4 regions of the Streptomyces sp. NPDC127117 genome follow, and region 2 is predicted to be linked to each of the others. Evidence: riboswitches for the same ligand, from Rfam matches in the RefSeq annotation. Region 2 holds a riboswitch; each other region holds the start of a gene.
What was found. A riboswitch is a leader RNA that binds a small molecule or an ion and turns the genes downstream of it on or off. The one in region 2 is predicted to bind cyclic di-AMP.
Positions count from the first base shown of each region.

Region 1: linked by a shared signal. The riboswitch ahead of ACFVH0_RS05385 (transglycosylase family protein) and the one ahead of ACFVH0_RS13930 (transglycosylase SLT domain-containing protein) in region 2 are both predicted to bind cyclic di-AMP.
Region 3: linked by a shared signal. The riboswitch ahead of ACFVH0_RS19535 (M23 family metallopeptidase) and the one ahead of ACFVH0_RS13930 (transglycosylase SLT domain-containing protein) in region 2 are both predicted to bind cyclic di-AMP.
Region 4: linked by a shared signal. The riboswitch ahead of ACFVH0_RS37200 (M23 family metallopeptidase) and the one ahead of ACFVH0_RS13930 (transglycosylase SLT domain-containing protein) in region 2 are both predicted to bind cyclic di-AMP.

Region 1 covers NZ_JBHXTM010000004.1:86,056-91,577, reverse strand. The annotation lists gene ACFVH0_RS05400 (nucleoside triphosphate pyrophosphohydrolase) at 1-857, shown strand, start outside; gene ACFVH0_RS05395 (cytochrome P450) at 854-2,167, shown strand; gene ACFVH0_RS05390 (transglycosylase family protein) at 2,273-3,247, shown strand; cyclic di-AMP (ydaO/yuaA leader) riboswitch at 3,548-3,719, shown strand; gene ACFVH0_RS05385 (transglycosylase family protein) at 3,723-4,499, shown strand; gene eno (phosphopyruvate hydratase) at 4,787-5,522, shown strand, end outside.
Region 2 covers NZ_JBHXTM010000013.1:8,168-13,689, forward strand. The annotation lists gene ACFVH0_RS13910 (APC family permease) at 1-492, opposite strand, end outside; gene ACFVH0_RS13915 (hypothetical protein) at 852-1,169, shown strand; gene ACFVH0_RS13920 (TetR/AcrR family transcriptional regulator) at 1,181-1,774, opposite strand; partial or broken gene ACFVH0_RS13925 (FAD-dependent oxidoreductase) at 1,780-2,028, shown strand; gene ACFVH0_RS13930 (transglycosylase SLT domain-containing protein) at 2,084-2,572, opposite strand; cyclic di-AMP (ydaO/yuaA leader) riboswitch at 2,577-2,763, opposite strand; gene ACFVH0_RS13935 (ABC-F family ATP-binding cassette domain-containing protein) at 3,305-4,969, shown strand; gene ACFVH0_RS13940 (DUF305 domain-containing protein) at 5,060-5,522, opposite strand, start outside.
Region 3 covers NZ_JBHXTM010000020.1:118,118-123,639, reverse strand. The annotation lists gene ACFVH0_RS19550 (GNAT family N-acetyltransferase) at 1-1,407, opposite strand, end outside; gene ACFVH0_RS19545 (HPr family phosphocarrier protein) at 1,581-1,862, shown strand; gene ACFVH0_RS19540 (GntR family transcriptional regulator) at 2,076-2,771, opposite strand; gene ACFVH0_RS19535 (M23 family metallopeptidase) at 2,997-3,818, opposite strand; cyclic di-AMP (ydaO/yuaA leader) riboswitch at 3,832-3,997, opposite strand; gene ACFVH0_RS19530 (M16 family metallopeptidase) at 4,235-5,522, opposite strand, start outside.
Region 4 covers NZ_JBHXTM010000077.1:2,788-8,309, reverse strand. The annotation lists gene ACFVH0_RS37205 (aldo/keto reductase) at 1-923, opposite strand, end outside; gene ACFVH0_RS37200 (M23 family metallopeptidase) at 1,274-2,368, opposite strand; cyclic di-AMP (ydaO/yuaA leader) riboswitch at 2,380-2,532, opposite strand; gene ACFVH0_RS37195 (PP2C family protein-serine/threonine phosphatase) at 2,772-3,932, opposite strand; tRNA gene ACFVH0_RS37190 (tRNA-Met) at 4,124-4,197, opposite strand; gene ACFVH0_RS37185 (SPFH domain-containing protein) at 4,391-5,522, opposite strand, start outside.

The DNA.
Region 1 (5,522 bases), on a different contig from region 2:
CCGTCGAGCACACCTCGCCCACCGCGCAGGAGCTCGTCGACTCCTGCGCGGGCGGCCGGAGCGTCGTCGTGGTCACCGGTGGCGAGGGGAACCAGCCGCTGACCGACGGGCTCGCCCGGCTCGCCGGTTCGGGCCGGGTGCGGATGCCGGACCTGGAGCTGCTGCCCGGCTCGTACGACCTGCCGGGCGCCCGGCTCCTCGATCTGGTCCAGGTCATGGACCGGATCAGGGGCGAATGCCCGTGGACCTCGCAGAAGACCCACCGGGGCCTCGCCAAGTACGCCATCGAGGAGGCGTACGAACTCGTCGAGGCGATCGAGGACGGCGACCGCGACGAGCTGCGCGAGGAACTCGGCGACGTGCTCCTCCAGGTCGTCTTCCACGCCAGGATCGCCGAGGAGGACGAGCAGGAGCCGTTCTCCGTCGACGACGTGGCCGCGACCCTCGTCGAGAAGCTGATCCACCGCCACCCGCACGTCTTCGGCGACGAGACCGCCGAGACCCCGGAGGACGTGCACGCGCACTGGCTGCGGACCAAGGCCATCGAGAAGCAGCGCGACTCGGTCACCGACGGAGTGCCGCTCGGCCAGCCCGGCCTGGCGCTGGCGGCGAAACTGGCCGGCCGGGTCCGTACCGCGAAGCTCGACGTGCCGCTCCCCACGGGCGACGGCATCGGCTACGAACTCCTCGCCCTCGCCGTACGCGCCGAGCAGGACGGCATCGACCCCGAGGCCGCACTGCGGGCCGCGGGCCGCGCCTACCGGGACGCCATCAGGGCGGCCGAGGGCAACGCCCAGGGCCTGCCGCCGGAGGGCCCCGGAGGGCGTCCGGCGGCAGCGGATAACGTCGGGGGGTGAACCACAGCCCCGCCGACCGCCCCGCCGATCAGCCGGCCGCCTGCCCCGCCGGTGCCCCCGAACTCTTCACCTGGGAGTTCGCCACCGACCCGTACCCGGCGTACGCCTGGCTGCGCGAGCACAGCCCCGTGCACCGGACCACGCTGCCCAGCGGCGTCGAGGCCTGGCTGGTGACCCGGTACGCGGACGCGCGGCAGGCGCTCGCCGACACCCGGCTCTCCAAGAACCCGGCGCACCACGCCGAGCCGGCGCACGCCAAGGGGAAGACGGGCATCCCGGGCGAGCGCAAGGCGGAGCTGATGACGCATCTGCTGAACATCGACCCGCCGGACCACACCCGGCTGCGCCGTCTCGTCTCCAAGGCGTTCACCCCGCGCCGGGTCGCCGAGTTCGCGCCGCGCGTACAGGAACTGACGGACCGCCTCATCGACCGCTTCATCGCGGAGGGAAAGGCGGACCTCATCCACGACTTCGCCTTCCCGCTCCCCATCTACGCCATCTGTGACCTGCTGGGCGTCCCGCGCGAGGACCAGGACGACTTCCGGGACTGGGCGGGCATGATGATCCGCCACGGTGGCGGCCCGCGCGGCGGGGTGGCCAGGTCGGTGAAGAAGATGCGCGGCTATCTGGCCGAACTGATCCACCGCAAGCGGGAGAAGCCGGGCGACGACCTGATCTCCGGGCTGATCCGGGCCAGCGACCACGGCGAGCACCTCACCGAGAACGAGGCCGCCGCCATGGCCTTCATCCTGCTGTTCGCCGGATTCGAGACGACGGTCAACCTGATCGGGAACGGCGTCTACGCGCTGCTGCGCAACCCCGGGCAGCGCGAACTGCTCCAGCTCTCCCTCGACGCGGGGGAGAGCGGGCTGCTGGAGACCGGCATCGAGGAACTGCTCCGGTACGACGGACCGGTGGAGCTGGCCACCTGGCGGTTCGCCACCGAGCCGCTGACGCTCGGCGGACAGGACATCGCCGCCGGGGATCCTGTGCTCGTGGTGCTCGCCGCGGCCGACCGCGACCCGGAGCGCTTCGAGGACCCCGACACGCTCGACCTCGCACGGCGTGACAATCAGCACCTCGGATACGGGCACGGCATCCACTACTGCCTGGGAGCGCCGCTCGCCCGGCTGGAGGGACAGACCGCGCTCGCCACGCTGCTGAATCGCCTTCCGGACCTGCGGCTTGCGGTGGAACCTGCCGATTTGCGGTGGCGTGGCGGGCTCATCATGCGCGGACTTCGCACGCTTCCCGTGGAGTTCACCCCGGGGTCCGCCCACACGAAAAGTGACACCTCGTCAAGTCTGTGACTTTCACGTGATCTGCGCTGCATCGACTTGTGACTCCCGTTCGAACCCGGCTAGGTTCACCGTTCGACTCACCAGTCACACGTCAGCTACACGGAAGGCAACCCCATGGGCTCCGCGAACGGCAGACACCGTCGCCCCCGTCAGGCACCCGCCATCGTCGTCGCCGCGGGCGTGACCGGATCGGCCATCGCCATCCCGCTGCTCGGCGCGTCCGGTGCGCACGCGGCCGACGCCACGACCTGGGACCGGGTGGCCGAGTGCGAGAGCGGCGGCATGTGGAGCGCCGATTTCGGCAACGGCCACTACGGCGGCCTTCAGTTCTCGCAGGAGACCTGGAAGGCGTACGGCGGTGAGGCGTACGCGGAGCGCGCCGACCTGGCCAGCCGGGCGCAGCAGATAGCGGTGGCCCAGAAGGTGCTGGACGACCGGGGCCCGAAGGCCTGGCCCAGCTGTGCGGTCATCTCCGGCCTCGCCGTGGACGGGACGCTGCCGGGGGTGGACCCGGGTTCCGTGCCCGCCGACGACCCGACCGGGAACGCGAAGCCGGCTGACGACGCGTCGGCGGACCCGTCCGGCGACGCCACACCGTCCGACAGCGCCTCCGACGGTACGGACGCCGTTGACGGCGCGGACGGCTCGGAGAAGGGCGACGAGCCGTCAGGGAAGACCTCGCCGTCCCCGAAGCCCACGGCCTCGACCACCCCGTCCCCCGACGCGTCCACCGACGTCCCCTCCGGGGCGCCCGGCGACGCGTCAGGCTCGCCCGACGCGTCCGGCGGCACGGGCGGCAAGCACCGCGGCGCGCCGGCCCCCGAGCAGGGCGGCGGTACGGACGGCGGCGGCCGTGAGGCGGGCCGTCATGCCTCGCGCGGCGGCAACGACGCACGCGACACGACCGACACGCCCGCCGACGGCACGTACACCGTTCGCGTCGGCGACAACCTGTGGGCGATTGCTGATGCACAGAAGGTCCCCGGTGGCTGGCCCGCGCTCTACGAGGCCAACAAGGGTGCCGTCGGCGCCGACCCGGACCTCATCCTCCCTGGCCAGAGCCTCGATCTCGATGTGAAGGCCAAGTGAGGGCAGTCTGATAATCGACTAAAAACGCCCTCGAAACCGGGGTAGTTCAGGGACCTATGTCCGCTTATGCGTAAGTGAGACATGGGTCTCTTTGCGTCAACTGGCGTGTCGCGTCCGGGGAGCCCTTCCGCATCGTGCCCCACCTGCGGAAACGATGGTTCTTCAGATGCAAGTAGGGGCTTATTGTCCGATGTGTCCATCTTTGAATGTGGGGGTTGCGTATGTTTACGGTCGGAACCGCTCGCACCGCGGGCCCCGTCGACCGTCACGCCGAATCCTGCCGTCGGTCGAAGGGAACAGACGCGTAAAGCGCCGTAGGCAGGAGCGGGGGACCCAGGTAAGCGCCGGGCCCGATCGTCGAAAGACGCATCAGGACCGGCTTGGGGTGAAGTCGCGTGCTAGGACGTGCGACCGGGCAACTCACTTGGCCCGAACCCGACAGCTCACCTCGTAGGCGTCGGTGAGGAGAAGTTCCATGCTGCTTTCCAGCAAGGGCAAGCACCGCCGCCCGTCCAAGGCCGTCCGTATCGCCACGCTCGCCGGTGTCGCCGGTGCCGCAGTCGCCGTGCCCCTGATGGGTGCGACCAGCGCCTCCGCCGCCTCCGTCGCCACCTGGGACGCCGTCGCCCAGTGCGAGTCCGGTGGCAACTGGTCCATCAACACCGGCAATGGCTACTACGGCGGTCTGCAGTTCTCGCAGTCCAGCTGGGCCGCCGCCGGCGGTACGCAGTACGCCGCCCGTGCCGACCTGGCCACCAAGGCCCAGCAGATCGCCACCGCCGAGAAGCTCCTCGACATGCAGGGCCCGGGTGCCTGGGCCTGCGCCGGCGCCGGCGGCCTGACCAACGACGGCGTCGACCCGGGCGTCGACACCGGCTCCTCGAACTCCTCCTCGAACTCCACCGCGAGCTCCGGCGCCTCCGAGCAGCAGAGCGCCCCGAAGCAGCAGTCGCAGCCGACCCAGCAGGCCCAGCCGAAGCCGGCCGAGCGCACCGAGGCCCCCGCCGCCTCCCGCTCGGACCGCTCCGCCGCCCCGCAGGCCGAGTCGAAGAAGACCGTCACCACCCCGACCGGCGAGAAGGTCGAGAAGGGCGACGGCGAGTACAAGGTCGTCTCCGGCGACTCGCTGAGCAAGATCGCCGCCGACAACAAGGTCGAGGGCGGCTGGCAGCAGCTGTTCGAGCTGAACAAGGACATCGTCAAGGACGCCGACCTGATCTACCCGGGTCAGCAGCTGCACCTGACGAAGTAGTCGCGGCTCGCTCCTCCCCGAGCATCACCCCGGCCCGGCGCGCATCCCCGTGTGCGCCGGACCGGGGCGTTGCCGTTCGTGCTCGGGGGAGCGCCGGATCGTTCATTTGTTGTAGTTACCGACCAGTATGTTTCTGGCTGTTTGTCCGGCAATGTGTGCCCTCGGGTCCTTTTTCGTCCCAGGGGTCGGGCGGTCGGCCGACTGATCGGGCCGGGCCGGTTAGGCTCTTGTCGCAAGGCCAAAGCGACCCTGCACAATCAGCGTCATATCCCAGAAGGAGATGCCTCGTGCCGTCCATCGACGTCGTCGTAGCCCGGGAAATCCTCGACTCCCGCGGAAACCCCACGGTCGAGGTAGAGGTCGGCCTCGACGACGGCAGCACGGGCCGTGCTGCCGTTCCGTCCGGCGCCTCCACCGGAGCGTTCGAGGCCATTGAGCTTCGCGACGGTGACCCCAACCGCTACCAGGGCAAGGGCGTCGAGAAGGCCGTTCTCGCCGTGATCGAGCAGATCGGCCCGGAGCTCGTCGGCTACGACGCCACCGAGCAGCGGCTGATCGACCAGGCGATGTTCGACCTCGACGCCACCGAGAACAAGGGCTCGCTCGGCGCCAACGCCATCCTCGGTGTCTCGCTGGCCGTCGCCCACGCCGCCTCCGAGGCCTCGGACCTGCCGCTCTTCCGCTACCTCGGCGGCCCGAACGCGCACCTGCTGCCCGTTCCGATGATGAACATCCTCAACGGCGGCTCGCACGCCGACTCCAACGTGGACATCCAGGAGTTCATGATCGCGCCGATCGGCGCGGAGTCCTTCTCCGAGGCGCTGCGCTGGGGTGCCGAGGTCTACCACACGCTGAAGAAGGTCCTGAAGACCAAGGGCCTGTCGACCGGTCTCGGCGACGAGGGCGGCTTCGCGCCGAACCTGGAGTCGAACCGCGCCGCCCTCGACCTCATCGTCGAGGCCATCAAGGAAGCCGGCTACGTCCCGGGCAAGGACATCGCGCTGGCGCTCGATGTCGCCGCGT
Region 2 (5,522 bases):
GGTGATCCACGCGTTGGCGCGCAGGTCCAGCAGACCGGCGAGGGTGGCGAGCACCATCACGCCGGCGCCCGCGACGGAGGCCGGAATGTGCACGATGGGAGCGAGGTAGTCGGCCGTACCCATGGCGATGACCGGGGGCACGATCATCACGACCAGCAGCGAGAGCACGAAGACGAGCCACCCGGCGAGCCGCCCGGCCATCGTCGACACCATGGCGTACTCACCGCCGGCACTCGGGATGAGCGTGCCCAGCTCCGAGTAGCAGAAGGCGACCGCGATACAGAGCAGCGAGCCGATGGCGATGGTGAGGGCGGTGTACGTGCCGAGGCTGGAGAACAGGTCCGGTACGACCACGAAGAGGGTCGAGGCGGGCGTCACGCAGGAGAGCGTGAGCAGTGTTCCGCCCACGACGCCGATGGAACGCTTGAGCTTCTGTGGAGTGGGGCCGGTCGCTGGTGCGAGCGCCTGGGGAGCGCTGAGCGTTTCGGTCATCGTGCGGTTCCGATCAACAGGTGCGGTGTCCGAGCACGGGAGCGGTATCGCCTCCAGACGAGGACGTGGTGAGTGGTTTCGGCGCTCCCAGCGCGACATGCAATCCTGACGTGTTCCGCAGGTCAAGAGGTGTTCACCTTCGGAATTCGTTGTTCTGAAGGGCTGATCCGACGATTTGGCGCTAACAACGCGTCAATGTCCAGGGATCGGGGGGTGCGGGAACCGCAGCCCGGCCCGTGGGAAAGTTTCCCCATTTCCAGCATCCGGAAGGGTGGAACGGCACCCCGGGCGGCCGGGGTGCGGGCGAGGCACGGAGCCCGCGGGTCGCGGATCCGCGGTCTTGGTGCCAGCCTGGAGTCATGGGTTGGGCGTCATGGACCACTTGCGGTGTGTTCTCGGGGCGCGGCGGCGTGCTCACGGACGAGGTCGGCGTGCTGTCCGGGGACTTGACCGTTCACACGACCTGGGCGGACGACACGGCCCAGGTCACCGTGCAGTACAGCGGTGCGATCGACTGGTTCACCATGTCGGGCAGTCCGGTGCCGTGCTGTTCGGAGGAGGACAGCCGCCGACTGCACGACGCGGTGGTGCAGTCGGTCCGCAACGGGGCGGCGGCGACCGTGCCCGTACTGCCCCGCTCCGAGCCGGAGCAGGCGGCGGAACCCGCCCAGGAGTAACGCGTACGGGATCACCCCGGGCCGGTCGCGCCGGCTTCCTCGCCGCAGTCGCGGAGCGCCGCGGCGACCAGCCCCGCGATCTCGCCCCTCGGCACTCCCCCGCCGCCCACCGGCCGGTCGAAGACGAGTCCGTCCACACAGGTCAGCAGTGTGAGCGTGCGGCCCTCGGCGTCGGCGACGCCCTGCGCGCGCAGGAACGCCCGCACCACGTCACGGGCCGTGTTCTGTCGGGGTACGAGAATCTCGCGCAGCTCCGGGTGGCGCACGCTCCCGACCGCGCAGGCGTAGCGGGCGAGCGACCGCTGCCGCCCCTCGCCGGTCAGCCGCCGTTCGACGAAGCCGGCGAGCCCGTCCGTCAGTTCGGCGGCGGCGCGCGGCACCTGCGCCTGCTCGCCGGCCGCCTGCAACTCCGCCTGGTCCTGCGCCACGAGCCGTCGGACGAGTGCGGTGAGCAGTGCCTGCCGGGTGCGGAAGTACGCCGAGGTGGTGCCCGGCGGCAGGTCGGCCGCCCGGTCCACGGCCCGGTGGGTCAGGCCCCGCATCCCCTCATCGGCCAGCACATGGATGGCGGCATCGGCGAGGACGGTCCGTCGGTCTGCGGTCATCACCCCTGACACTGGCCGCCTCGCTCTCCGCCGGAGCCACCGTCGAGTCGGCGCTCGGCCGCTACGACGCCGAGCGCCGGCCCCGCAGCCAGGCGGTCGCGCGGGCCGCCAGGCAGGCCGGGCGGATGGGCCGGCGGCTGTCCCGTCCGCCGGCCGTCGCCCTGCGCACTACGGCCCTGCGTCTCGCGCCGTCCCGCCTCACCGTCCGCGCGATCCTCCGCCATGCCGACCGGACACCCCCGCGCCTGGGCTGACCTCGGGACGGCCCGGGCCGGGCGGTGGTGGGGTCACGCCGGCGGTGCGGTCACGTCAGTAGGCACCGAAGACGTTGTCGATGGAGCCGTACTTGGCGGCCGCGTAGTTGCACGCGGCCGTGATGTTGGCGACCGGGTCGTAGCTGTCCGACGCGGTCCCGGGCACGTGATAGGCCCGGAACGTCGGATCGATGATCTGGAGGAGGCCCTTGGAGGGCGTCCCGGCGGCGGCGTTCGAGTCCCAGTTGTTGATCGCCCTGGGGTTGCCGGACGACTCGCGCATGACGTTGCGGTGGATGCCCTCGTAGCTGCCGGGGATACCGTGCTCGGCCATCACGGCCAGCGACTGCTTGATCCAGCCGTCCAGATCGTTCGTGTACGCCGACGGCGCGGCCGGTGCGGCGGCGGTCTGCGCCGGAGCCGCCGAGGCGGTGTGGGCACCCAGCAGCGGAAGCAGCAGGGCGGCCGCGCCCGTGCCCACGGCGATGAAACCGCGGGTCAGTGTGGTGGACTTGCGACGACGGTACGTACCCGTTGCGGACATGGTGGATTCCTCTCCGTCGCCTGCGAGGTGAGCTGTCGGGTTCAGGCTGGAGATGCCTGGCCGCGCACCAGCGCGGCTTCACCCCGAGCCGTTCCGGATTCCGGACCGGCGGCTTACCTGGGTTCCCCGCTCCTGCCGTGCATGAGTGGGTCGGATTGCCGGACAGCGGCAGGATTCGGCGTTCCGTCCGGATTGACGGTGACCGTAGGCGAGAAGAGCCGGAAGGGACAAGACCCCATTTTCCGAATGCAATTCACCCACAAGATCGATTTACCGGAATTTCAGTAATCCACCTCACATCGCACAACCCGCTCCACTTGCGGGGAAAGGGAACCGAACCGCGGGGTGCGGCACGCGACAGGCAGGACGTGACTCGCGCCACGAATTCACAAAAGCGGGCATTTCGCCCAACTATTCCGGCGCCCGCCCCGGCACCCGATGACATTGCCTTTCCTTCACTCCGTCGTTTACAGTTCTGAAGTCCTGTTGTCTCCGATTGAGGTGGACGTTGCGCATCTGAGGTTCGCGAACATCGCGCCGTACGGCTTCGCCCGTACGCCCGTCACGCCGTAGCAGTGCCCCGCACTGCCCGTGACTCCGCGTGGATGCGACCTCGGTGCATGAGCCGTCCCTCGATCTCCAGGACCGTCGCACCTCCTTCCGCTGTCCGGTCGCTGCGTGGTGCTCGCATACGAAGCCCCCATCTCTGCGCTTGCGAATGCGAGGAACACCATGGCGACTCCCCCCACCCCTCACGCCTCCCTCACCTGCTCCGCCCTGACCTTCCGGTGGCCGGACGGCACCACCGTCTTCGACGGGCTCTCGCTGAGCATCGGCCGGGGCCGCGTCGGCCTCGTCGGCAACAACGGCGCGGGCAAGTCCACACTCCTGCGACTCCTCGCCGGTCAACTGCGCCCGGCCCAGGGGACGGTGACCGTCGGCGGCAGCCTCGCCCACCTTCCGCAGAACATCACCCTCGACACGACACTGCGGGTCGACCGGGCACTGGGCATCGCCGAGCGGCGTGCGGCACTGCGCGCCATCGAGGCCGGGGATGTCGACGAGAAGCACTTCGAGACGATCGGCGACGACTGGGACGTCGAGGAACGGGCCCTGGCGACGCTGGGCTCGCTCGGCCTCGGCGGCGTCGAACTCGACCGCACCGTCGGCCAGTTGTCCGGCGGGGAGACCGTCCTGCTGCGGCTGGCCGCGCTGCTGCTGGAGCGCCCCGACGTCCTGCTCCTGGACGAGCCCACCAACAACCTCGATGCGTTCGCCCGCCGCAGGCTCTACGAGGCGGTCGACACCTGGCGCTCGGGGGTGCTGATCGTGGTCAGCCATGACCGCGAACTGCTGGAGCGCGTGGACCGCATCGCCGAACTGCGCACCGGCTCGGTGAACTGGTACGGCGGCGGCTGGTCGGCGTACGAGGAGGCCGTGGCTGCCGAACAGGAGGCCGCCGGGCGGATGTTGCGGGCCGCCGAGGCCGATGTGCGCCGCCAGAAGCGCGAACTGGAGGAGACCCATATGAAGCTGGCCCGGCGCCAGAAGAACGGCCGGAAGGCGGAGGCCGAGGGCAGCCTGCCGAAGATCCTGGCCGGCCGCCGGAAGCGATCGGCGCAGGAGTCGGCGGGCAGGCTTCGCGGTGTCCACGAGGAACGTCTCAGCGAGGCGCGCGAACGCCGGGAGGAGGCCGCGGACGCGGTCCGCGACGATGCCGAGATCCGCGTGAGCCTCCCGCACACGGCGGTGCCCACCGGACGCACCGTGCTGAGCCTGCACGGCCTGCGCCCGCGGTTCGGCAGACTGCGCGAGGGCAGCCTCCAGGTGAACGGGCCCGAGCGGATCGCGCTCGTCGGCCGCAACGGCGCCGGGAAGACGACGCTGCTGCGCACGCTCACCGGTGAGCTGGCCCCGCTGTCCGGCGAGGCCAGGGCCTTCGTGCCGGTGCGGTTCCTTCCGCAGCGGCTCGATGTACTGGACGAGGAACTGAGCGTCGCGGCGAACGTGGCCCGGATGGCTCCCGGGGTCACCGACAACCACATCCGTGCCCAGCTCGCCCGCTTCCTGTTCCAGGGCAAGCGCGCGGAGCAGCCGGCGGGCACCCTGTCGGGCGGGGAACGCTTCCGTGCCGCGCTCGCGGCGACAATGCTCGCCGCACCGGCCCCGCAGCTGCTGATGATGGACGAGCCGACCAACAACCTGGACATCGCCAGTGTGCGTCAGCTGACCGGTGCGCTCGACTCCTACGAGGGGGCGCTCCTGATCGCCAGTCACGATCTGGCCTTCCTCGAATCGGTCGGCATCACCAGGTGGCTGCTGGTCGGGGAGGAGCTGCGGGAGACGAGCGCACAGGAGGTGGCCGAGCTGCTGGCGGCGCCGGAGGCCGCAGGCTGAGCGGTCGGCGGCGGGTGTCTCCCGTACCGGCCGCACCGGGAGAGGGGGGTGCGGGCCGCCGCACGGCGCGGGCCCGCACCCCTGCCGGGATCAGAGCCTGTCGATGATCTTGTTCATCTGCTCGATCTCGGCGATCTGGGCCGTGACGACGGCACCGGCGAGCTTCTTCGCTTCGGCATCGGCGCCGTTCTTCTGCTCGTCCTCGGCCATGGTGACGGCGCCCTGGTGGTGCCCGATCATGAGCTGGGCGAACTTCTTGTCGAAGTCCTTGCCCTTGGCGGCGGCCAGGTCACCCATGTCCTTGCCGGACATCATTCCGGGCATCCCCGAACCGTCCGGGCCGTGGTCCATCCCGGGCATGTCGTCCATCGCGGAGGACGAGGGCAGCGGCTTGCCCCAGGACGTCAGCCAGCCCTTCATCGTGTTGATCTCGGGGTCCTGGGCCTTCTCGATCGCGGTGGCCAGCTTCTTGATCTCGGGGTCGGCGGCGCGGCCGTCGGCCAGCTTCGCCATCTCGATGGCTTGCTGGTGGTGCGGGATCATCTGCTGCGCG
Region 3 (5,522 bases), on a different contig from region 2:
CCGGCTGATCGGCACCGCGTGGCCGGGCGGCGTGGAACCGCTGTGCCGGGCGCCCTTCACCACGACCACCGGCTTCATCGCCGCGGTGCGCCGCGCGAGGCGGGTGAACTTGCGGGGGTTGCCGAGCGATTCGAGGTACAGCAGGGCGACGTCGGTGTCGGGGTCCTCGTACCAGTACTGGAGGAAGTCGTTGCCCGAGATGTCGGCACGGTTGCCCGCGGAGATGAAGGTGGACAGGCCCGCGCCGCGCCGGTAGAGCCCGGAGAGCAGCGCGATGCCGATCGCTCCGGACTGGGTGAACAGGCCGATGCGTCCGGGGGCGGGCGGCTCGGGGGCGAGCGAGGCGTTCAGCCGGACCGTTTCGGCGTTGTTGATGACTCCGAAGGCGTTCGGGCCGATGATCCGCATCCCGTACGAGCGGGCCTGCCGGACCAGTTCGCGCTGCCGTTCCCGGCCCTCGGCGCCCCATTCGGCGTATCCGGCGGAGAGCACCACCAGGCCCTGGACGCCGTGCTCGCCGCAGTCCGCGACGGCTTCCGGAACCCGGTCGGCGGGGACGGCGACGACCGCGAGGTCGACCGGCTCCTCGATCTCGCCGATGGAGCGGTGGGCGGGGACGCCGTCGACGGTGGCCCGGTCTGCGGCGAAGGCGCGGTTCACGGCGTACGTGCGGCCGGTGAAGCCGGCTCCGAGGAGGTTGCGCAGAACGGTGCGGCCGACACCGCCGGGGGTCCGGCCGACGCCGATGACGGCGACGGAGCCGGGGGCCAGCAGGCGCTGCACGGACCGTGCCTCCGCCCGCTGTTCACGGCCGCGCTGGACGGCGAGGGATTCGGCGGTCGGTTCGAGGTCCAGGGTGAGGTGGACGGAGCCGTCCTCGAAACTGCGCTGCTGGGTGTACCCGGCGTCCCGGAACACCTTGATCATCTTGTTGTTGGCCGGCAGCACCTCGGCGGCGAAGCGGCGGATGCCGCGCTCGCGGGCGACGGCCGCGATGTGTTCGAGGAGGGCCGAGGCCACACCCCGGCCCTGGTGCGCGTCCTGGACGAGGAAGGCGACCTCGGCCTGGTCGGCGGGGGCGGAGGCGGGCCTGCCCCGCTCGTCGATCCGGTCGTAGCGGACGGTCGCGATGAACTCGCCGCCGACCGTGACGGCGAGCCCCACCCGGTCGACGTAGTCGTGATGGGTGAAGCGGTGCACGTCCCGGTCGGACAGCCGAGGGTACGGGGCGAAGAACCGGTAGTACTTCGACTCGTCGGAAACCTGCTCGTAGAAGCTGACCAGCCGTTCGGCGTCGTCCGTGGTGATGGGCCTGATGCGCGCGGTGCCTCCGTCGCGGAGCACCACGTCCGCTTCCCAGTGGTCGGGATAAGCGTGATGCGGACTCTGCTCCGGCGCGGGCTGCATGGGCAAAGAGTACGGCTCCGTCAGCGGTCGCGTAGGCCTCGGGGCCGGGGCAGGCTGAGAGGGCCGATCGGCGGGTCCGCAGGCGTTACGGGCTGTTCCCGGGGTCGGCCGGAGCACCGCGCACCGCGTGAGAGACTGGTCTAGACAACTGTTGATTCGTGAAGGGCAGAACCATGGCTGAGCGCCGCGTCAACGTCGGTTGGGCCGAGGGCCTGCACGCCCGCCCCGCTTCCATCTTCGTCCGTGCCGCCACGGCTTCCGGCGTCCCCGTGACGATCGCCAAGGCCGACGGCAACCCGGTGAACGCCGCTTCCATGCTCGCGGTCCTCGGTCTCGGCGCGCAGGGTGGCGAGGAGATCGTGCTCGCCTCCGAGGCCGACAACTCCGAAGCCGCCCTGGACCGTCTGGCCAAGCTGGTCGCCGACGGACTTGAGGAACTCCCGGAGACCGTCTGAAACATCTTCCGCGAGAGAGCCGTGGCACCCTGAACCGGGTCTGCGGCTCTTTTGTTTTTCCGGTGCTTGCAGGATGAATTCCGGCACCCAGGATCCAGGCCCACGAAATCCGGGTGGAGCGGAATCCGGGCAGGGCAGAATCCAGGAAGGCAAAATCCGGACCACTCGGAATGCGCCCCGCACAATGACTTCTCTTTGTATACGGCGCGATTGTTAATGGCGGACACCCGCGGTGTTTACGGAATGTTGCGAGGTCCTCACCCGGTCGGCCCGGGGCGTGCCGGGCCGCCGTCGCAGCCGGTGCGCGGCCGCAGCCCGTTCCGCGTGGTGGGCGGCCAGCGTCCTGGCCCGTTCCGCGTCGCCGCGCGCCACCGCGTCCACGATCGCCCCGTGCTCGGCCCAGGAATCCACCGGCCGGGCGGGCTGCTCGACCGCGTACATCCAGTCGATCTTGTGCCGCAGCTGGGTGAGCAGCGCGATCAGGCCGGGGCTGCCGGAGGCCTGCGCCAGCGTCTCGTGGAACCAGCCGCCCAGTGAGCGCAGATCCTCGCCCTCGCCGCGCCGGGCCCGGTCCTGGCCGAGCCGCACGAGGCCGCGGAGCACCTTGAGGTGCGCCTCGGTGCGGCGCTGCGCGGCGCGGGCGGCGCCCAGGGGCTCCAGCAGCGTGCGGACCTCCAGGAGGTCGGCCGCCTCCAGTTCGGTGGGCTCGGCGACGCAGGCGCCCGCGTGCCGCCGGGTGACGACGAAGCCCTCGGATTCCAGGGTGCGCAGCGCCTCCCGTACCGGGACGCGGGAAACCCCGTAACGGCGGGCCAGCAACTCCTCCGTGAGACGGCTGCCGCGTTCGAAGACACCGGAGACGATGTCGTCACGGATTGCCGTGCATACCGAATGCGCCGGAATGCGCATGTCCGAACCTCCGCCTCAATCCCCGCGAAACGCGGCCGGCCGACGCCTGTTCCGCGACTCTATTGCAATGCGGCTGCATTTCCGATGCCGGGCGGAAATTCATGAATATCTTTTGGCCACGGGACGGTTCGGCGGCCGGTCGTCTCCCGCGGTCGAGGAGGCGGGCATGGCGAAGGCCCCGGCGCGCTGCCGGGGCCTTCGACGAGGTGGTGCGGTGGGCGTCGGTCAGACGTGGACGCCGTGGGCGCGCAGGTACGCGACCGGGTCCATGTCGGACCCGTACGACGGGGTCGTCCGGGCCTCGAAGTGGAGGTGCGGCCCGGTGGAGTTGCCGGTCGAGCCGGAGAGGCCGATCTGCTGGCCCGCGCCGACGCTCTGGCCGACAAAGACGCCGATCGAGGAGAGGTGGCCGTACTGCGTGTACGTGCCGTCCGTCATCCGGAGCACGATGTTGTTGCCGTACGCGCCGCCCCAGCCGGCCTCGACGACCGTGCCGGCGCCGACGGCGACGACGGAGCTGCCGGAGGCGGCGTGGAAGTCGATGCCGGAGTGGCTGCCGGAGGACCAGAGCGAGCCGCTGGACTTGTAGCCGGTGCTTACGTACGAACCCGCGACCGGGAGCTGGAAGGAGCCCAGGCGGGTGCGCTCGGCGGACCGGGCGGCGCGGGCCTTCTCGGCGCGGGCCTCGGCGGCGCGCTTCGCCTCGGCCTTGGCCTCGGCCGCCGCCTTGGCCTTTGCCTCGGCCTTCTTCTTGGCCTCGGCCTTCCGGTGGGCCTCGGCCTTCGCCTTCGCCGCGACGTCGGCCTGATGCTGCTGGGCGTCGGCCTGGGCGTCGATCCGGTCGGCGAGGGTCTTGTCGATGGCGATGACCTGGTTGAGACCGGTCTCGCTCACGGAGGGTGCGTCGGAGTCCGCCGCGAAGGCGGGAGCGGCCAGGCCGCCGATGACGCCGGTGGTGGCCAGAGCCGCGACGCCGACGGCCTTCGCGCTGCCGCGCGTCAGTCGGCTCGGGGCACGGTGCTTCCCGGTGGCACGGGTGAACGCCATGGAGTGGCTGGTCCTTTCCTTCCTTCTCGCCTACCGGGTTAGCTGACGGGTTCGGAGCAGGAAGGTCTCCTACGGACACCCCGGCCCATCCGGGCTCAGGCGTCCGATTCACCCCAGGGACTGCGTGGGTCCCCGGCTCCCCAGGCTCGCGCCTGACGGGGACTCGGCGATGACTGTCCGGTACGTCGCGGATGCGGCATACGAGTGACGGGCAGTCGAGCCGACGCTAAGCGGGGTCACTTTCATTCACCAAACGGACAGGCCATTTTGTAGCGCATCCCACAGGGCAGACAGGCAACCTTCCCCCAGAACGGACAAAAAGGAAGACCCTGGCGAGATGACACTCGCAAGGGCCTTCCTTCTGTCCTGATATGCGGCGAAATGTCGAGTTGGGACCTGTTGTGACGGGCCGGACGTCAGCCGGTGACCACCGACACCTCTCCGATGCCCAGGGCCCGGACGGGCTCCTCGATCCGTGCGGCGTCGCCGACGAGGATCGTGACCAGCCGGTCACCCGGGAAGGCGTTGACGACCGCCGCGGTCGCCTCGACCGTGCCGGTCTCCGCGAGCCGGGCGTACAGCTGCGCCTGGTAGTCGTCCGGCAGGTGCTGCTCGACCTGGTCGGCGAGGGTGCCCGCGACGGAGGCCGCCGTCTCGAACTTCAGGGGCGCCACACCCACGAGGTTCTGCACGGCCGTCTCGCGCTCCTCGTCGGTCAGGCCCTCGGCCGCCAGGGTCCGCAGGACCGTCCACAGGTCCTTCAGCGCCGGCTCGGTGGACTCGGTGTCCACCGAGCCGCTGATGGCGAGCATCGCGGCGCCGGTCGCCCCCGAGGCGGAGTCCGGGGCCGACGACCGCAGCACCTGGGCGAAGGCCCGCACGCCGTACGTGTAGCCCTTCTCCTCGCGCAGCACCCGGTCGAGCCGCGAGGTGAGGGTGCCGCCCAGGCAGTACGTGCCGAGCACCTGGGCCGGCCACACGCTGTCGTGCCGGTCGGCGCCGATCCGGCCGATCAGCAGCTGGGTCTGCACCGCGCCCGGACGGTCGACGATGACCACGCGGCCGGTGTCGTCGGCGGTGATCGGCGGGGCGGGGCGGGGTGCGGCGGCGTCTCCGGACCAGTCGCCGAGGGTGTCGGCGAGCAGGGCGTCCAGGTCGATGCCGGTGAGGTCCCCGACTACCACGGCGGTCGCCGTGGACGGCCGGACGTGGGCGTCGAAGAACGCGCGCACGGCCGCCGAGTCGATCCGCGCCACCGTCTCCTCGGTGCCCTGGCGCGGGCGGGACATCCGCGCCGTGGCCGGGAACAGCTCCTTGGAGAGCTGCTTGGCGGCACGCCGGGCCGGGTTGGCCTGCTCGTGCGGGATCTCGTCGAGCCGGTTGCGTACCAGCCGCTCGATCTCGCTCTCGGCGAAGGCGGGCGCCCGCAGCGCCTCGGCCACCAGCGCGAGGGCCTTGGCCAGCCGGGAGGCGGGGACCTCCAGGGAGACCCGGACACCGGGGTGGTCGGCGTGCGCGTCGAGGGTGGCGCCGCAGCGCTCCAGCTCGGCGGCGAACTCCTCGGCGGTGTGCTTGTCGGTGCCTTCGTTCAGCGCCCGCGACATGATCGTGGCCACGCCGTCGAGACCCTCGGGCTCGGCGTCCAGCGGGGCGTCGAGGAAGATCTCGACGGCCACGACCTGCTGGCCGGGGCGGTGGCAGCGC
Region 4 (5,522 bases), on a different contig from region 2:
TCTGCCAGTTCCTGCTCGGTCAGCGTGAGGTCCGCGACGGCCAGCAGCGCGGGCAGCTGCTCGACCGTACGGGCCGAGGCGATCGGCGCGACCACGGTCGGCCGGGACGCGAGCCAGGCCAGCGCGACGGTCGCGATCTGCGCATCGCGCTCCTTGGCGACCTTGTCCAGCGCGGCCAGGACCTTCTGTCCCCGCTCCGACTCCAGGTGCTGCCGGGCACCCTCCGCCCGCGCGCTCTCCACCGAGGAGCCCGGACGGTATTTGCCGGTGAGGAAGCCGGAGGCCAGGGCGAAGTACGGCACGACGCCGAGCCCGGCACGGGCCGCCGTGTCCTGGAGCTCGCCCTCGTAGGTGTCGCGGGAGACCAGGTTGTAGTGCGGCTGAAGGGCGACGTAGCGGGCCAGGCCCTCGCGCTCCGAGAAGTCCAGGGACGCCTGGAGCCGCTCGGGGCCGATGTTGGAGGCGGCGATCTCCCGGACCTTGCCCTCCTTCACCAGCTGGTCCAGGGCGGTGATGATGTCCTCGACCGGCACGGTCTCGTCGTCGAAGTGCGTGTAGTACAGGTCGATGTGGTCGGTGCCGAGCCGGCGCAGCGATTCCTCGGCCGCGGCCTTGATGTTGGCGGGAGCGAGCCCCTTGTACTGGGGGTGGGTACTGACCTTCGTGGCGACGACGATGTCGGAGCGGTTGCCGCGTGCGGCGAGCCACTTGCCGATGACGGTCTCGGACTCGCCGCCCTCGTTGCCCGGAACCCAGGCCGAGTACCCGTCGGCGGTGTCGATGAAGTTGCCGCCGCCCGCGGCGTACGCGTCCAGCACGGCGAACGACTGCGCCTCATCGGCGGTCCAGCCGAAGACGTTGCCGCCGAGAGCGAGCGGGAAGACCTGAAGGTCGGAAGTGCCCAGCTTACGAAGAGAAGTCATAAGTGAAGCAACGGATTCCGGTGAGCCCGCTATTCCGGAATTCCGGATCCCGACTGCTCCAGGAACTCACCGCGCCCCCCTTCACGCCCCACCGCCCACAAACAGACCGGCAGCCCTGACGTCGGGGGGTGAGCGTCAGGACTGCCGGGGTTCATCGGCCGGCGAACCGGCTCGGACCGAGCGCCCCACGAGACGGGCGGGACAGGCGCCACTTCAAGGGGCGGGCGCCGACTCAAGAGGCAGGCGCCGACTCAAGAGGCAGGCGCCGTCTCAGCCCGGCGGGCGCCGCCTCAGCCCGGCGGGCGCCGACTCAGCGGGACGGGCGCCGACTCAGCGGGACGGGCGCCGACTCAAGGGTTGAGGCCCTTGCCACGGAGCCAGGCCATCGGGTCGATGCCCGTGCCGCCGGCGGTGTGGACCTCCAGGTGGAGGTGCGGTCCCGTCACGTTGCCGGTCGCGCCGACCCGGCCGATGGTCTCGCCGGTGGTGACCTTCTGGCCGACGCTGACGCCGATCGAGGACTGGTGGCAGAACCACAGCTCCGTACCGTCGTCGAGTTCGAGCACCGTGCGGTAGCCGTACGCGCCGGACCAGCCGGCCGACTTGACCGTGCCGCCGTGGATGGCCTTGATCGGGGTGCCGGTCGGGGCCGCGAAGTCGAGGCCCGTGTGGTAGCCGGAGGACCACATCGAGCCGGCCTCGCCGAAGGTCGAGGTGATCGTGTACGAGGAGGTCGGGATGGCGTAGCTGGCGGCGAGCTTGGCGAGCCGCAGCGCCTCCGCCTTCTTCTTGGCCTCCTCCTCCGCCTTCTTCTTCTCGGCGGCGGCCTTGGCCTCGGCCTCGTCCTGCTGCTTCTTGGCCTCGGCGGCCGCCTTCTCCGCCGCCTTCTTCTCCTCGGCCGCCTTGGCCTCGGCGTCGGCGGCGTCCTGCTGCTGCTCGGCCTGCTGGAGGATGCGGGCGCGGAGCGCCTCGCCCGCGTCCGTCGTGCCCTGCTCGGCCTCGGCGGTGGTGATGCCGGCGGTGGTGAGCGGGGCGGTGGCGGCCGTGACCTCGGTCCTGTCGGCCTCGGACTCGTCGGAGAACAAGGCACCCACGCCGGGAAGGGACTTGGCGTCGGGGAGGTGGTCCGTGATCGAGTCGGGCACGGAGATGGAGACCGGCGGCTTGCTCTGCGCGGTGGCCATGCCACCCGCGCCGACCGCCGCTATGACGCCGACACCCAGCACCGTGGAGCTGCGGGCGAGCCCGTTGCGCTGCTTGGCGACGCGGTGCCTGCCGCGCACGGGGCGGACGGACTCCTCGGTGGGGTTCCACTCGTCCCAGTCACGGTCGGGCTCACCGGTGAACCCGCCCGTGAAATTGCCGGTGAAGTCGCCGCCGGGCTCGGTGCCGTAGTCGTGATCGAACCGGGACGGGGCCTCGGGGGCAGGCTTGTTGGACGCCACGGGGGCGCACTCCTTTCCTTCCTTCTCGCCTACCGGGTTAGCTGACGGGTTCGGAGCAGGAAGGTCTCCTACGGGCCCCTCTGCCTCTCACGAGACACAGATGCCCGATTCACCCCATGTAGGTGGTTCCCCGGTTCCCTTGCGGAATTCGGCGCTCGCGCACGGTGCCGCCACTGACGACGGCTGGGACGACCGCGCTGCGTTATCGAACGTTAATAGACACCGGGGCCGTATTCCAAGCTGTTCCAACTGATCGTTCACTTCTTTGGCCTGGACTTTACGGGACACAAGCGGGTGGAATCGGACGAGTTGACCGACCCTCAGTCACTACCCTGATTCTGACGTTGCGTCAAATGTTATGCGGAGCGGCGCCCTTCGATCACACACGGTGGCACCTCCGCCGTCACGCCCCCTCGGCACCGACGATCGGCACGGTCCTTCTCCGGTCCGGCTGCCCCTCCGCCGGACGTACGACCGCGAGCAGCGCCATGTCGTCGGTCGATTCGCCGCCCGTGTGCAGCCGTACGTCATCGGTCAGGGCGGACAGCAACTCCTCGGGCCCCGGGAAGATCCGCCCGCGCAGCCGGGCCGCCGGATCGTAGAAGACTCCCTCGGCGTTCCGTGCCTCGGAGAGGCCGTCCGTGTAGAGGAGCAGGGTCGTCCCGGCCGGCAGATCCCACTCGTCCGTGCACTCCGGCCATGCCCCCAGGTCCATCCCGAGCGGCAGCGCGGGCACCGACGGCTTCAGCACCTCCAGCGCCCCGTCCGGATGCAGCAGGATCGGTTCGGGGTGACCGCGGTTGACGATCCGTACCCGGGACAGTCCGGACGGGATCTCGGCCAGCACGGCGGTGATGAACCCTTCGAGCACGTCGAGCCCGCCCTGTCGCGCCTCCTCCCGGGCCAGCGCCCGCTCCAGCCGCCCCGCCACGCCCTCCAGCGAGGCTTCCTGCTCGGCCGCCTCGCGGAACGCCCCGATGACCACCGCCACCGTCTCCACGGCGGCGAGCCCCTTCCCCCGCACGTCCCCGACCACCAGCCGCACCCCCCACGGGGTGTCCGACACGGCGAACAGGTCACCGCCGATGAACTCGTCCGCCTGCGCCGCCTCGTAGCGGGCCGCGACCTGCAGTCCGCCGGTCCGGTCGGCCGGCTTCGGCAGCACCGCGCGCATGGCGGTCTCCGCGATGAACCGCGCGGAGGCCAGCTGCTCGTTGCCCCGCCGCACGACCCCGTTGATCACGACCGCGAGGACCGAGACCGTGGCCAGGGTCAGCAGTTCGATCAGCGGCACGGCCTCGGGCAGCGTGCTGCTGTACAGCCGCAGCACGATGACGGCCAGCATCGAGGCGATACCGGTGCGGATGGTGCTGGCCAGCGAGAAGAACGGGGCGGCGATCAGCGGAGCGGCCACGAACAGCGGGATGGCAGTGAAGGCCGGCGGGGTGAAGATGTCGAACAGCAGCCCGCCGAGAATCATCAGGGGAGGCAGCGCGCGTACGAACTGCCGGGTGCGGGCACCGCTCCCGGCATGCTCGCCGCGCCGCTTCTCCCGCTTCCACACCTGTGGTCTCCTGCCCGGTACGCGCGCGGCTGCGGACGGTACCGCGCCCCACCCCCAGGCTCGCCGGACCGGAACGAAGCGGCGACTCCTCATCGGCCAATGGGGGGACATGTGCGCTGCGGCTCGCATGCCACGCGGCGAAACGAATCAGGCCCGGCACGCTGCGTGCGTGCCGGGCCTGAATTCTTCAGTAGCGGGGACAGGATTTGAACCTGCGACCTCTGGGTTATGAGCCCAGCGAGCTACCGAGCTGCTCCACCCCGCGTCGGTGAACACAACTCTACGGCATCCCCGGAGCCCTTTTGACCACTCGGGTTCGCCCGCCCTTCATCCGCCCACATCCGCCCCTTCGTCCCGCCCTTCACCCCACTCTTCGTCCCGTCCCTCGTCCCGCCCCTTCGTCCCGCCCTTCACCCCACTCTTCGTCCCGTCTCGCGTCCCGCCTTCGCCGAGCCGCTTCAGGACGACTGGTTCGTCTCGGAGATACGGGGCACGGAATCGGCCTTCCCGTGGACGGCCGGCTGCTTCACCGGGTTCGCACCGCGTTGCAGGGAGTGGAGGATCGCCAGCCCCTGGCCGACGACGCCCGCCGCCATCTCGTTGACGCCATTGGTGCCGTTGAGGACGGTGAGGTCGGCGCCGGACATACCCCTGGCAGCCGCGTCGGCCAGCGCGGGCAGGTTCTCCACGATGCGGTTGGCCGCGATGAGCTCCTGGTTGCCGTCACGCAGCGACGCGGCGCGCACACTGTTGGCGTCCGCCTGCGCCTGGGCGAGGGCCCGCTCGGTGTACGCGTTGCCGTCGGCCTCGAACTTGACCCGGTCACGAGCCGCCTCCGCCAGGGTGCGCTGCCGGTACGCCTCGGCGTCCGCCGGGCGCCGGACCTCGGCCTCCAGCCGTTGGGCGGCGAGTGCGGCCTGACGCTCGGCGAGTGCGGTCTGCTCCTCGATGACCTCGTGCGAGGCCCTTGCCTGGGCGAGCGGTCCGGCCTGGGCGGCGCGGGCGTTGTACTGCTCGGTCTCGGCGAGGAAGCCGGCCCGCTTGATCGCGGTGTCACGCTCGTACTCCGCCTTGAGCGCGGCGGCCTGCTGCTCGCGCTGGCTGGCCTCCTGGTCGGCCTTGGCCTCGGCGATCCGGGCCTGGCTGGCGACCGCGGCGGCGTGTGGGGCCGCGAGGTTCTTGATGTAGCCGGTGGCGTCGTCGATCTCCTGGATCTGAAGGGCGTCCACGACGATGCCGAGCTTCTCCATCTCGCCGTGGCTGCCCGCGATGACCTCCTGGGAGACCCGGTTGCGTTCGCGGATGATCTGCTCCACGGTCAGTCCGCCGACGATGGAACGCAGATGTCCGGCGAAGATCCGCCCGACGAGCTCCTCCATCTGGTCCTGCTCGGTCAGGAAGCGGCGGGCCGCGTTGGCGATGGACACGGCGTCGTCGCCGACCTTGAAGACGGCCACGGCCCGGACGTTGAGGCGGATGCCCTGCTGGGTGACGCAGTCCTCGGTGATCTCCGCCTCGCGCAGCGCCAGGGAGAGCATGCGTGCCTTCTGCTTCACCGGGAGCACGAAACTGCCGTGCCCGGTGACGATC